DNA from 2 places in the Bacillus sp. FJAT-42376 genome. Region 2 is predicted to be linked to the other one. Evidence: riboswitches for the same ligand, from Rfam matches in the RefSeq annotation. Region 2 holds a riboswitch; the other holds the start of a gene.
What was found. Region 2 has a riboswitch for preQ1 ahead of CEF21_RS04275 (QueT transporter family protein). Riboswitches for the same ligand answer to the same signal wherever they lie in the genome.

Region 1: linked by a shared signal. The riboswitch ahead of queC (7-cyano-7-deazaguanine synthase QueC) and the one ahead of CEF21_RS04275 (QueT transporter family protein) in region 2 are both predicted to bind preQ1.

What each region holds. Positions count from the first base shown of each region.
Region 1 is NZ_CP033906.1:1,895,518-1,902,363, reverse strand. It holds gene CEF21_RS09600 (GNAT family N-acetyltransferase) at 1-266, shown strand, start outside; gene CEF21_RS09595 (hypothetical protein) at 268-492, shown strand; gene CEF21_RS09590 (hypothetical protein) at 1,044-1,265, opposite strand; gene queF (preQ(1) synthase) at 1,381-1,878, opposite strand; gene queE (7-carboxy-7-deazaguanine synthase QueE) at 1,892-2,623, opposite strand; gene queD (6-carboxytetrahydropterin synthase QueD) at 2,616-3,056, opposite strand; gene queC (7-cyano-7-deazaguanine synthase QueC) at 3,053-3,712, opposite strand; PreQ1 riboswitch class I at 3,866-3,910, opposite strand; gene CEF21_RS09565 (DUF2254 domain-containing protein) at 3,991-5,301, shown strand; gene CEF21_RS09560 (hypothetical protein) at 5,631-6,101, opposite strand; gene CEF21_RS09555 (hypothetical protein) at 6,113-6,846, opposite strand, start outside.
Region 2 is NZ_CP033906.1:857,427-864,272, forward strand. It holds gene CEF21_RS04265 (UDP-galactose-lipid carrier transferase) at 24-761, shown strand; gene CEF21_RS04270 (NAD(P)H-binding protein) at 843-2,294, shown strand; gene CEF21_RS04275 (QueT transporter family protein) at 2,432-2,917, opposite strand; PreQ1 riboswitch class I at 2,924-2,968, opposite strand; gene CEF21_RS04280 (hypothetical protein) at 2,978-3,211, opposite strand; gene CEF21_RS04285 (helix-turn-helix domain-containing protein) at 3,296-3,526, shown strand; gene CEF21_RS04290 (dynamin family protein) at 4,072-6,762, shown strand.

The DNA.
Region 1 (6,846 bases), 1.0 Mb from region 2:
AGCGAAACCGGCACAAAGCAGCCATTGTCCTCGGAGTGCTGCCTCATTATCAAAAGAAAGGGATTGGCGGACGCCTCATCGATGCTGCAATTGACTGGGGCCAGAAACAGAACCTGCATCGTTTGGAATTAACGGTCATGGCTCACAATCAACCCGCCATTGCCCTTTATCTGAAGAAACAATTTGAAATAGAAGGAACCATTCGGCATTCACTCTTCGTAGATGGAGAATGGGTCGATGAGTACATGATGGGGAGACTGCTGTAATATGCGTTTCATTGCTGCAGATGATCGGCAAGTTAGCAGATTCGAAGAATGGACAGCTGGCAAAGGCGGACATCGATCCGATCCTCTTGGAAAACCAATTCAGCGGACAGCTAATCGGAATATCGTAATTGGGATTAGGCGGACATGCGGACAAACTTTGGCTATTCGAGAAGGGGATATCTCTGAGGCACTGGCGCCTTCCGCCGAAGGACTGGGCTGCCATTGAATATGCGCAGCCGCTAGGTCTGAAAACGGAGCATTTCTACTGTTTTTAGAGAAGTGAGAAGGGCTCTAACAAGGCTATCAATTTTGGTGATGCAGCAAGACATTTCGGGCGAGATCAGGTCTCCAGCATCCTGCGCTGAATAATGAGGCTAGTTATTTTCCTGATGGATATCCGGTATATCGGCTATTCTTCCGGTATATCGACGATTTTTCTGATATATCGGCGATTTTTTTGGTATATCGGCGATTTTTTTGATATATCGGCGATTTTTCTGATATATCGGCGATTTTTTCCATATATCGATTTTTCGCTAATATTCGACAGTATGACATGGTAAAAAAAAGAGGCCCCTCGGAAGGTTTTTCAAGATGTGCCCTTCCTACTTACTTGCTGGTTTCCGCTCCAGGGCTGCTTCATCAAAATGCGGGCAGTGATTCTCATCCCAGCTTTGCGACTTTCTCTAAGCAGGCGTCACGTCTATCTGCTATCTTCAATCAAAAAAGGGAATGCGTACAATGCATCTCCCTTTTTCAGTATATAAGACGTGTAATTCAAAAACCTGCTTTGACTGTATTTCCATTTCCGTCTTCAACCGTGACGAGCTTCACATCACGCATAAAAAAGCTGAGCAGATCCCCGCGTTTATCTTCGAACATCATTCTTTCCTCTTCACTGAATTTCATGAGAACGGAGCTTTTATCAAGTTCACTCTCCACTTCTCTCGTCACATAAAAATCATTGCTGAAGTGATAGCGGATTTTGTATTTTTTCATGTTTTCCCCTCCTATTTCCTATTTGTAACCTATTCCACCCTCCTCTTAAAAAATCCTTTTCGACTGGATGGATTCATATTAAAAAACAGCCTTCCATAAGGAAAGCTGTCTCATTTTAACGGTTATCCACCTTTTCCGGATACAGATCATGATTCATCAAACGGTGTTCCGCCATTGTTTCATACTTCGTTCCCGGCTTCCCGTAGTTCGTATACGGATCGATGGAAATTCCGCCTCTTGGTGTGAATTTCCCCCAAACTTCGATATAGCGGGGATCCATCAGGTCAATCAAGTCGTTCATGATGATGTTCATGCAATCCTCATGAAAATCGCCGTGGTTTCTGAAGCTGAAGAGATATAGCTTCAAGGATTTGCTTTCCACCATCAGCTTGTCTGGAATATAGCTGATATAAATGGTTGCAAAGTCCGGCTGGCCTGTTTTCGGACACAGGGAGGTAAATTCCGGACAATTGAATTTCACAAAGTAATCCCGGCCGGTATGCTTATTTTCAAAGGATTCGAGAATGTCAGGGGAATATTCGAATAAATAGTTCGTTCCCTGGTTTCCTAATAGAGTTACTCCTGTCAATTCTTCGTCTTTTCTTCCGCTCATGTTCACTTCTCCTTTAAACGCCGCGCTTGTTTCCCCACAGCAGCGTATGAAGCTGCGGGAGAACGCGGACACGATTTAATTGTTCATCTTGCATAACCTGATCGATCAGCCATTCATAGCGGCTCATCAGTGTTTTCATCAATGCTTCATCATCTGCAGTTGCTGTATCGTCATTTCCGACCTGCAGATAAAATGGAATACCTGGGTACCTGAGATGAACCGTTTTTGCATAGGCTAAATCTTCTTCATTGAATATAACCACTTTCAGGCTTGCTGAAGAAAGGGTACCAGCATCTTTCAGACGGTTAAAAATACCGCTCAAAACATCAAAATCCCTATTCATCCCTGAACTTGGCGGCTTGGGGGAAATGGTAAGGTCATCAATCTCCGTGAACCATTCCTGGTATCGGCTTCCCTGCGTCTCGAGAGCAATCTCCATGCCCTTTTCTTTCAGCAGCGAGATGACAGACTGTAAATTTTTCAGCAGCGCCGGATTTCCTCCGGATACCGTCACATGCGAAAAACGGTTTCCGCCAACACGGGTGAGCTCTGCCCATACCTGCTCGGCATCCATCTGGATGATGTCATTCTTCGCGGACCCGTCCCATGTAAAAGCGGAGTCACACCATGAACAGGAATAATCGCAGCCTGCCGTCCGGATGAACATCGTTTTCTGGCCGATGACCATCCCTTCTCCCTGGATCGTCGGGCCGAAAATTTCAAGAACCGGAATCGTTTCAGCCATTGCTTTTCACCTTCTTCGGACGGAAGACCACATAGCTTGTCGGGGTTTCTCTGACAAATACCTGTACACAGACAGGCTTGCCAGGAAGCTGATCCAACTCCGCCTGAATGACCTCGCTGATTTTACGGGCAACTACTTCTGTTGTCGGAAAATCCTCTGGACTTTCAGAATTAAAAAGAGCATGCTCATTTAAAATCGTATGATCAAATTGTCCGTGTACAAGATTTTTCAGCGTTTTAAAGTTCACAAGAAACCCTGACTCATCCAGCGTGTTTCCGGCAATGGTTACATTGACAAAATACGTATGCCCATGGACATTGCGGCACGGGCCGGCACTTTCATGGGGAATATAATGGGCGGCGGACAGATGCATGTCTTTATTAAGCTCATATTGATAGTCATGGTTCACTTGAGGATAAATCTGCTGAATCATTTCGCCGCCTCCTTTTTGTTCATATAGGCGTCAAGGCCATTTTTTCGCAGCACACATGCCGGGCATTCACCGCAGCCATCTGCCGGAATTCCGTTATAGCATGTGAGGGTTTTCGTCCGGACATAATCAAGGGCTCCCAATTCATCTGCGAGCTCCCACGTTTCTTCTTTGTTCAGCCACATAAGCGGTGTATGGAAGACAAGCTGCTCATCCATAGCCAGATTGACGGTGACATTGCAGGATTTTATAAATTGGTCGCGGCAGTCCGGATACCCGCTGAAATCTGTTTCACACACTCCGGTCACGATGTGCCTGGCTCCAATCTGATTGGCCAGAACGGATGCAAATGATAGGAACAGCAGATTTCTCCCGGGAACAAAGGTCGACGGCAGTTCGCCATCTTTTTGTTCAATCTCAATATCATTTCTAGTCAATGCGTTCGGCGCAAGCTGATTCAGCAGGGACATGTCCAGGACGTGATGCCGGATTCCCTGCTCTTTTGCAATGGCTTCGGCGATTTCAATTTCAAGCTTATGCCGCTGATTATAGTTAAACGTGACCGCTTCTACTTCTTTATAATTTTTTAATGCCCAGAATAGACAGGTGGTGCTGTCCTGGCCTCCGCTGAAAACAACCAGTGCTTTTTCATTTTTCATGTTAAATCTCCTCCTGTAGACGGAGCTTCCAGTCACAACCATGTTTATCATGATTCAATTCGGTGAAATAATAAAGGCACCCCTAGAGAGGTGCCTTAGCGAATGATCTATAAAAAAACAAAAAACAATATCCAAGGAACGCCTCTGATATTGCTGTCCTTAGTTTTTTATAGAGGGTTGTGCTAGAACCTCTCCCGTTTTGAAAAACGGATTTGTATTTAGCTGACCTGTTCACTATACATGAAAAATGGCCATCTGCCAATACCGGAGGAATTTCAATGGAAAAGAACCGTTTTTTACAGGTGCGGGCAAGCTTTTGGTTCATCCCCTTGCTTTACGGGATCATCGCCCTGTTCTTCGCCTATGCCAGCATGGCACTTGACCGGTATGCTTCAAAGCACACCGGATTGTACGATTACATACCTGATTTATTTCTGTCCGATATGCAGCTCGCCCAGACAATTTTAAGCTCTCTTGCTACTTCCCTTTTAACGATGACAACCATTACGTTCTCGTCGATTCTTGTCGTACTGACCACTTATGCCGCCCAGTTTTCACCGAGGGCCTTGCAGAACTTCACCTCTGACAAAAGCTCCCAGCGCGTTCTTGGCATGTTCACAGGCGGTTTCGTTTATACGATTGTTCTTCTGCTTTTAGCAAGGGATAAGGGCGGAGATTTATTCATTGTGCCTACACTGGCCATTATTGTTGCCTTTGCCTGTCTTGCAGCGTTTGTTTTCTTTATCCATCATTCGGTAGCTTCCATTAAAGTCAGCAATCTCATTTTTCAAATTACAAGCAAAACGATGAAAGCTTGGGAAGAAAATCGCAAGGCGGATGAAAGACTTCATGCGCAGCCATCCTCCAGTGAAGTTAACACAATCACATCTGGAGAAGGCAGGGAACTGAAGAGCAAAAAAGCCGGATACATTCAGCATGTGCAGCTTCAGGATATGATTAAAGCGGCCCAAACGATGAATGCTGTAGTCAGGATTGATAAAGACCTGGGCAGCTATGTTGATGAAGGCACCCCGATTCTTACTTATTGGGCGCCTGATGGTGCCGATACAGAAAGGCTGCTGGATCAGATCTTGATTATCCCTGAACAGGAGCCGGTACAGGATGTCGGCTTTGGACTGCAAAAGCTTTCTGAAATCGCCATCCGATCCATATCACCTGCATTCAACGACCCCTATACGACCGCGAATGCAGTGGAACATATCGCTAGAATCCTGACGAAGCTCGGGAAAACCTATACTCCCCGCCCTTATTATATGGACAGCGGGCAGTCTCTTCGCGTTATATTCCATAAGCCTTCTTTTGAAGATTTATTGTATAAAAGCTTTTACTTGATCCGGCATCATGGAAAGGACGACACCGCTGTCATGCATTCCATCCTCCGTGCTTTAACGATTGTCGCATCCAATAACGGCCAAGAAGTGAAACATATCATCTGGGGTTTTTCATCCTATATACTAGAAGGTCTGAGGGAAGTGGAATGGCTTACACTGGATAAAAAATATCTGGAACATGAGTTTCAGATCCTTGCCGAAGCATGCGGGCAAAGAGAATCCTTTCAGAGAATTTAAACGGGCCGTAAATGTCCCCTTTAAAACCCAAAATGCTGTTTACTAAGTCCAGATATGAGTGAAATAGAACCCCCGGTATGCTCTGCTTGAAGCATACCGGGGGTTTTTTTTGGTAGCCGTTCGAAAAAAAGCAATGGATTAGGCTGATTGGATTGGACGGTGATTGACTGCTGCTTAGAACAGCTGGACGGGTGAGACCCGCCAACGCGTATATGCAATTAGTCAGCACAAACAAAAAAGGAAAAGGGGGAGAAATCAAAAACATGCACTACCTTGAGACTGCTTCATCGGTTTTTCATTCGGCTCTATAAGCAGGCTTGCCTCATGTATCAATCGTCCTTTTTTAATTTTCCGATCCCTTTCGGACTGTGGCTCCGGATGATTTGAAACACTGCTTCTGTCATGGAATCCGGATGATGAACAATAATCATAAATTCTCTCTCTTCTTTTTTAAAAGAGCATTTTTTTCTTTTGGTCTTGTAAAGGTATTCCATCACGAATCCCAGCGCAATCCCGCACACTAACCCAATCAGGCCCCATATGACTGGTCCCCAATAAAAAGAAAGACCATAAATCACTCCAAGCAGCATAAAGACCGCTCCTAATACTGCCGCCAAATCCAGAAGGCTTTTTCCATCGTCTGATAAATCTGTATCAAACACCGTTTGGAAATCTCCCATCCTCTCCAACGGGACAGCCAGAATATTGGCTGCCGGAACACCTGCTTTTTCAAGCTCGGTAACAAGCAATTCGAGAGATGTAGAGTATGTGAAAGTTGAGAATAGGTAATTCAGCTTCACCACGTCCTTATCTACAGCGGCATTTTAAAATCGGGATGCTGATAGCGGCTTTGCATATGCTTTTCAAGTTCCCGGTCAAACAATTTATTGTACTCCACCGTACTTACGTAACTGTCATAGGCAAGGAATACATAAAGGGAGGGTAAAAATAAAAACCATTGCGGCTGGGCGATTTGATGGACAAGCCCGAATTGACCGCTCGCAGTATAGAAGATGCATTTGTAGAGACCAGAATAATACGCTGTGATAATCCAGAAAAGGACTCCAAAAACAATGGATGGCAGCCGGTTTAAATAAAAGTGGCCGAGACCCGGTGTGAGAAGAGACCAAAACAGGGCGTAGACCGGCTTTCTTTTTTCCAGGACATTGATTTCAAGCGGACTTATATTTTTCATTTGAATCGGGGCACCTTCGCGGAAAGACAGAACGAAATATTTGTTGTATTCAATGGATTGCCTGTAACTGTCCCATATAATAAAGACATAAAAGGTTACATAAAGCCAAAGCCACTCTTCATTCATTACATCCAGCGCCATGCCGGGTCTGCCTGTCATGCTGTAATAGATGCCCTCGTTTAAATGGGCAATGTTATTCGCAAAAACTTCCCAAGCCATCAATAAAAATCCAGTTATGTATTTGCCAAGCAGGACATGGCCGAATCCAGGGAAGGAAGCAGACCACCATGAAACGATGAAAGGATTTCTCAGGTGGAAGACGTTCGTCATATAGGGATTGACGGCAGCAA
Region 2 (6,846 bases):
TACTTAATATGGAGGGAAAAGAGATGCTGGATCAAATTGATTTGTCTCAGACGATCGGGGATAAGGAGTACAAAAGCGAGCTGAAGGCGCTGCAGCTGAAACTGATGGGACTGCAGCGTGCGCTCGTTGAGAATAAAATCGGCTGCGTTCTTGTTTTTGAAGGATGGGATGCGGCAGGCAAGGGGGGATCCATTAAGCGGATTACGGAAGGGCTTGATCCAAGGGGCTACCATGTTCACCCGGTTTCCGCTCCGTCCGCAGAGGAAAAGGACCATCATTACTTACACCGTTTTTGGACGCAGATGCCGAAAAAAGGCGGAATTACGATTTTTGACCGCTCCTGGTATGGAAGAGTGCTCGTGGAAAGGGTGGAAGGATTCGCTTCCCGGGAAGAGTGGATGAGAGCGTATGAACAAATCAATCAGTTTGAGAAATTGATGACGGAAGAGGATTATGTGGTTCAGAAATTCTGGTTTCACATTTCAAAGGATGAACAGCTGAAACGGTTTAAAGAACGGGAAAAGAATCCTCTTAAGAAATGGAAGATTACAGACGAGGACTGGCGAAACCGGGAGAAATGGGATGCCTACGTGCCGGCAGTGGAGGATATGCTGCAGAAGACAAACACCACAGGTGCCCCGTGGCATGTCATTGAAGGAGAAGATAAGAAATTTGCCCGGGTCAAAACGCTTCAGCTTTTAACGCAGGCTTTGGAAATGAAAGCTTCGGAGAAAGGAATCAGTCTGAAAAACGACCGTTGAATGTTCCCTGTTCCGTTTAGCGGATTCCGATTTAAGGAAAACCAGGAGTATACGGATTTCAAACAGAGCGGAGTGGTTGAAATGGAACAGCGCGAGAAAATCGCCTTAACCGGGGCAAGCGGGTATATCGGAAATAATTTGCTGCAAAAACTTACAGGGTATTCAGACGTCATCGCCCTGTCAAGAAACGGGGATGACCGTGAAAACAGCGAGCATGTGGAATGGCGTTCGTGCGATTTATATTCTCTGGATTCGGCTGAAAAGGGGCTGGAAGGAGCCGACTATGCCGTTTATCTTGTCCACTCCATGATGCCGTCCGCCAAACTGACACAGGCAAAGTTTGAGGACATGGATCTGATTCTGGCGGATAACTTTGCGAGAGCCGCTAAGAAAAATGGCATTAAACAAATTATTTATATGAGCGGAATCATTCCGCAGGACACGGAAGAACTTTCACGCCATCTGAAAAGCAGGCTTGAGGTCGAAAAGGTGCTCGGGGCATACGGCACACCGGTTACAACCATTCGGGCAGGACTGATTGTCGGTCCGAAGGGTTCGTCCTTTCCGATTCTGACCAAGCTCGTGAAACGTCTTCCGATGATGCTGCTGCCGAAGTGGACAAGAACGAAAACCCATCCGATTGCCCTGAAGGATGTCCTGACTGCTTTGAAAAAGAGCATCGGGAACAAAAAGCTTTCCGGGAAGTCCATTGATGTCGGCGGTCCTGAAGTCATGACGTATGAGGAAATGATGATTCAGACAGCTGAAGTGATGGGCAGGAATCCAAAGGTTATTGAAATTCCCCTGATGACGGTCAGCCTATCAAGGCTTTGGGTCAGTTTGATTACCCAGTCCCCTAAATCGACCGTCTATCCGTTAATCGAGAGCCTGAAGCATCCGATGGTCGCCCAGGAGGAAAATATGGATGAAGAGATCAGCTACGGCCAGACTCCTTTTAAAGAAGCAGCGAAAGAAGCTTTAGAAGAGGAGAAAAAAGAGCAGGAGAAAGAGAAGGCTTCATCCTCTTCTTCAAAACGTTCAGGCGTTTCCGATGTCCGGTCCGTTCAGCGAATCCTGCTTCCGGAAGGAAAAGATGCTGACTGGACAGGCGACCATTACATGAACTGGCTGTCAAAGCTTGCCCGCCCTCTTCTGAAGGTAGAGACGAATCAGCAGCGGGTAAGCCGGTTCAAGTTAATCGGCTTCAAACAGCCGATTATGGAACTGAGCTATGCTCCTGAACGGAGCTCGTCGAACCGGGCGCTCTATTATATAACCGGCGGTTCTTTTGCCAAAGTAATCGATGGCAGCAGGGGAAGAATCGAGTTCCGGCAAATACCGGGTACACAGGAATGCATCATTGCCATTCATGAGTACAGGCCGTCCCTCCCTTGGATTCTATACCGGATTTCCCAGGCAAAGGTGCATATCATAGTGATGTACCTTTATAAAAGACATTTGCAGCACTTAATTGAGAAGTCAGAGGAACATAAACAGGAAGGTCCGGTTAAGAAGGTTGTTCATATAAATTAGGCTCTGTTAAAGCGCGAAGCTGATTTTTAATACCTGGAGCGGAAGGCTAGCGCCTGCAGCGGAAAATCAGCAGCCAAGTTTGACAGAGCTATAAATGAAAAAAACTGCTTCCCGGTTTGGGCAGCAGTTTTTTTGTATTAGACGAAATCTTTGAATTTCAGGCGTTTGTTCAAAGCATATACAATCGGCATCCCGGCGGCCATCACGACAAACTCGCCAACCGCAGTGGTCGCCCATGTGATCCAAAACGGAAGATCGAAGGCTAAGTGGAGCTCCCAGGCAATGATGAACATCGTGAAGGTAAAAACAAGCGTATTCACAATCATCAGGGCCCATGTGTTTTTAATGAATTTTGCTGCCAGAATTGTAATCAGCAGCGCCAGAATGGATTGGCCTGTCCCAAAAATAAGGTCATAGGCTTTCATTGGAGAAAAAAGAAGATTGGATAGAAACACTCCGAGCACAATGCCGAAAAAGTATTTTTTATTAAAGACGATCAGATGATTCAGCATTTCCGGCACCCGGAACTGAAATGCCGCAAAGGCAATCGGCTGTATAATAAACGAAACGGCAATATAAATCGCCGCTAAAATACCATTGGCTACTACTGTTTTTGTATTCATTTGTCCTGCTCCTTAGTTTTTTTTCGTGGGAGGATCTCGAACCACGTCCGAAAGTAGATATTATAGTACGATTGAGAGTTTTTGTAAATAGAAAGATGGTTCCGAAAGCGGTTTGCCCGTAATCGACAGGAAAATGCCCGTAATCGACAGGGAAATGCCCGTAATCGACAGGAAACTGCCCGTAATCGACAGGAAACTGCCCGTCATCGACATGAGACTGCCCGTCATCGCCGCGAAACCGCCCGTCATCACCACAAAACCGCCAGAGACCGCCCCGAAACTGCCTGCAATCACCACGACCCCCCCTCAATCCCGTTCTCCCTGTTTACCCATCCTCCCCCTATTCGTTATAATCATGCTAAGAGGAGGGGATTTCGCGTGTATTTAACGATTCAGGAAACAGCCGAATATCTTTCCCTGCCGGAATCGTACATTGAGATGCTGATTCATCAGAACCGGATCCGCTTCGTGTATGATGGACAGGTTTATCTGATTAATAGAGAGCAGTTCAACGGACACCTTGACCAGCTTGAGAAGGCGAAGAAGCAGCTGGAGGAGTGGAAGAACGAGCCGATTCCGGAGGATCCGGATGTAAAGGATGAGGATTGAACAGACAGCGTACGGTTGGTGAGAAGTATTTAAATCGACTATTAACCCGAACAATTAGGCGGGAGGTTCATGAATCGATCGCCTTATCGTTCGGGTTTTGTTTGTATTTCCTTTAAGAGTTTGTACATTTTATATGTTTTAAAACGAGTGGAATGAAGCGGAAAGGCACTCGACTCCTGCGGGAAGCAGAGGACGCTTAAGACCCCGCAGGCAAAGCCGAGGAGGCTTAAGCCTTCCTCCCCGCGGAAAGCGAGTGTCTGAAGCGTAATGGAACGGCTTACTTGATAGAACTAGGATTTGTTTTTGTGGCTCATTCATCTTGTAATGTCCAGGCCCCATTTTCTTTTCCACATAATCCTGAGCTTCGTTGGAAAATCACCCCGTAAATTTTACATAGATGTCGTATCTGTATTACAAATGAAATCATTTTGCAATGTGCCGGAAAAAATCAATGATAAAATATGAGAATAGATACCTATGAGGTGTAAAGGACTCATAGACGGGGAATTTCATTCTTACATACTCAATTTTTTTGGAGGTCACTCATGACGGTAGAAACGCAATTAAGCAAGAAAACATATTACGAAGAGCTCGCACCGGATGCAGGCATTCATCCTGTTCAAGTACTCGGTTCCATGCTGCTTGAGGAGCATATGAAGGAAGATGGAGATGCTTCCGGTATCCGGTTTGCTCAAGGTGAGGTTTATTTTCACAATAAGGATTATGAAGCAGCGATCTTTAAATGGGAGCATATCACGGACGGTCTGGATCAATGGGCGAAGAAAAACATGGCGGATGCGTACATGGAGCTTGGCATGGAGGCGTCGGCGCTTGATTTGTATAAGGGGATTGAGACGGACAGTCTTGTGCTGAAGGTGGAAGTGGCGCTGCAGCTGTTTTCTCTGTATCTTCAGCAGGAAAAGCAGGAGGCAGCGGTCCAATCCATTAAACGGGCGGTGGCGCTTGATCCGGATTATCAGAACATCGCCATGATTGCCCGCGCCTTTTTTGAAGAGCATGAGGATTGGGAAAACGCGGTCGAGCTTGCAGCGAATGAGACCATCCGCACTCAGTCACTCGACTGGGCAGAGGTGCTGAAATCATACATAGACCGAGAGCTGACAGAAAGGTTTGAGCCTTCTTATTTTAACGATGTGCTTGTGAGCCTGTACCATGTTAGCCCCAGCCATTTTGAGGATATGGTTCTTTCCCTGTGGAATGCCTATTCGGGCAAACCGAATCATTTGCCATGGCTCGTTAACTTTAATGACCTGTATCAATCCATCGATGGGGAGCAGTCTCACTCTTGGAAAAAGCTTTCAAAGCGGTATGAAGAGACCTATTTGCAGCTGATTGGCGGCCGTTATTCGACGAAAGAGCTTTCGAATGTCCTGCCGGCCTTCCTTGTAAACTGGCTGAGCCTGTCCGAATCAAATCATGCGATTTTATCATCGGCTGCCGTGCTCGCCTGGAATGATTTGTTTCCGGAAAGTATATCGGCTGAACATGTTTATCGTGCAGAGAATCTGGTGAGCTGGAAGCATCCGAATGGACAAACCGGTTTGGAGGAGAGTCTGGAACTTTTCGATGCAGTCAAAAAGTGGAGCCTTGAAAATGAGGTGGAAACCGGCCAGCAGACCAACTGGATGGTCGAAGAGCTTCTTGATCTGAATACGCGCCACCTCCTTGTAGCGGGTTCTGCGAGCTCCGGAAAATCTTCCTTTATTAACTCGGTGTTGGATGAGCCTGTACTGGGCGAGGAGAGCTCAACCGTTGTCATTGTCAAGGATCATCACGAGACCGAAATTAATGAGGTGAAGTCAGGTGTGCCATCAGACGGCCAGCCGGGCGAACGGTTTATTGAGTACAAGCTTCCATCTTCCTTCCTGAGGAAGCACGGCTTCTCCATGATTGATTCCCCGGGTTTTAACAGCAGGCTTGGCGGAAGAAACGAAGTCCATAACTATATTAACCTTGCAGACAGTATGTTGTTTGTTCTATCTGCCAACGCGCCTTTCACTGCGCAGGAAGCAGAGTTTCTTGTGAGAATCAGGGATCTTGCTCCTTCTATGCCGATCCACTTCCTATTAAATAAAATGGATACGGTCTACGGAGAGGAAGAGGTGGAGAGAGTTCTGGCTGATACGGAACAGAGAATTGCAGCCGTTTTCCCGGAGGCGAATGTATTCGCTTATTCTTCCCACTATAAGAGCAGTCAGCAGCTCGCGCGGTTCAATGAATTTTTGACGCGGAATTTTGAGCCGGCAAGAATGGCGGACCGTGTGGCGAAGCTGCTGTACGTCATCCGGACAACGATTACCGACCTTTTCGACAAGCGCCTTGAGCATGAGCGGGCGCTGGATAAATCGATTGCCTGGAATGAGGATATGGTGTCCAAGCTGAATGGCGCGCTTCACCAGCTGGAGGATCTGGAAAAAGAGAAAACGGCTGAAATCCGCCGTTATTTCCATACGGTGAAGACAGAAATCAGACAGGATATGAAGGTGAAAATTCCGGAAATGATCCGCAGCTGTGCGAAGCTTGTGCGGGAGGATAGTGATTTTGGCAAAATCCATCTCCAGCTGAATGAAGAAATGAACAGCAGGATCCAGCTTTATATGGAGGATACCATTCTGCCTATGTACCGGGATTCGCTTTATGAATGGATCGCTTCCTCTCAGGACGAACTGAAGCAAAGCCAGGTGTTTCTTGATGAAATGAGCAGCGGCTTCAACAAGCTGTTTGAAATGGACCGGATCGAGCTTGGATGTGATTTTAGAGTAATTGAGGACTGGCGCAGAGACGTTCAGCGCATGACAAGCGGGGTAACCGTGGAGAAAGTGAACATTCTCCTTCGTCACACGCCATCCCAGCTGCTTCTGAAAAGTGCAGGAAGACTGATTAATGCGATCGCGCAAAATAAAACAGTGATGGTAAACCGTTATACTCAATATATTGAGAATGAAGACTATTCGGAATTGGCCGAGTCGATCATTTCAAAATTCCTGCTGCCGTTCGATGTTTTTGAAAGTGGAATTGACCGTGACTTGGCACTGTTCTTCCAGCATCCGAATGATGTACTGAAGCAGACCATCGATGAAACGAGAGCGGACATTTCAGCGAAACAGGCAAAACTACTGGATATGAAGCAGAATCTGGCTCCATTCAAAGAGTCCCTGACTCTATTCGAATTGCGCCTTCGCCAATATGAGTGGATGCTTCTCACCAGCCGTTAAGGAACATGGGCAGACTTAAGAGCTGCCCTGTTTTTTTATGAGATTCTGTACATAAGTGGTAAACTAATAGAAAAGAACATTTGG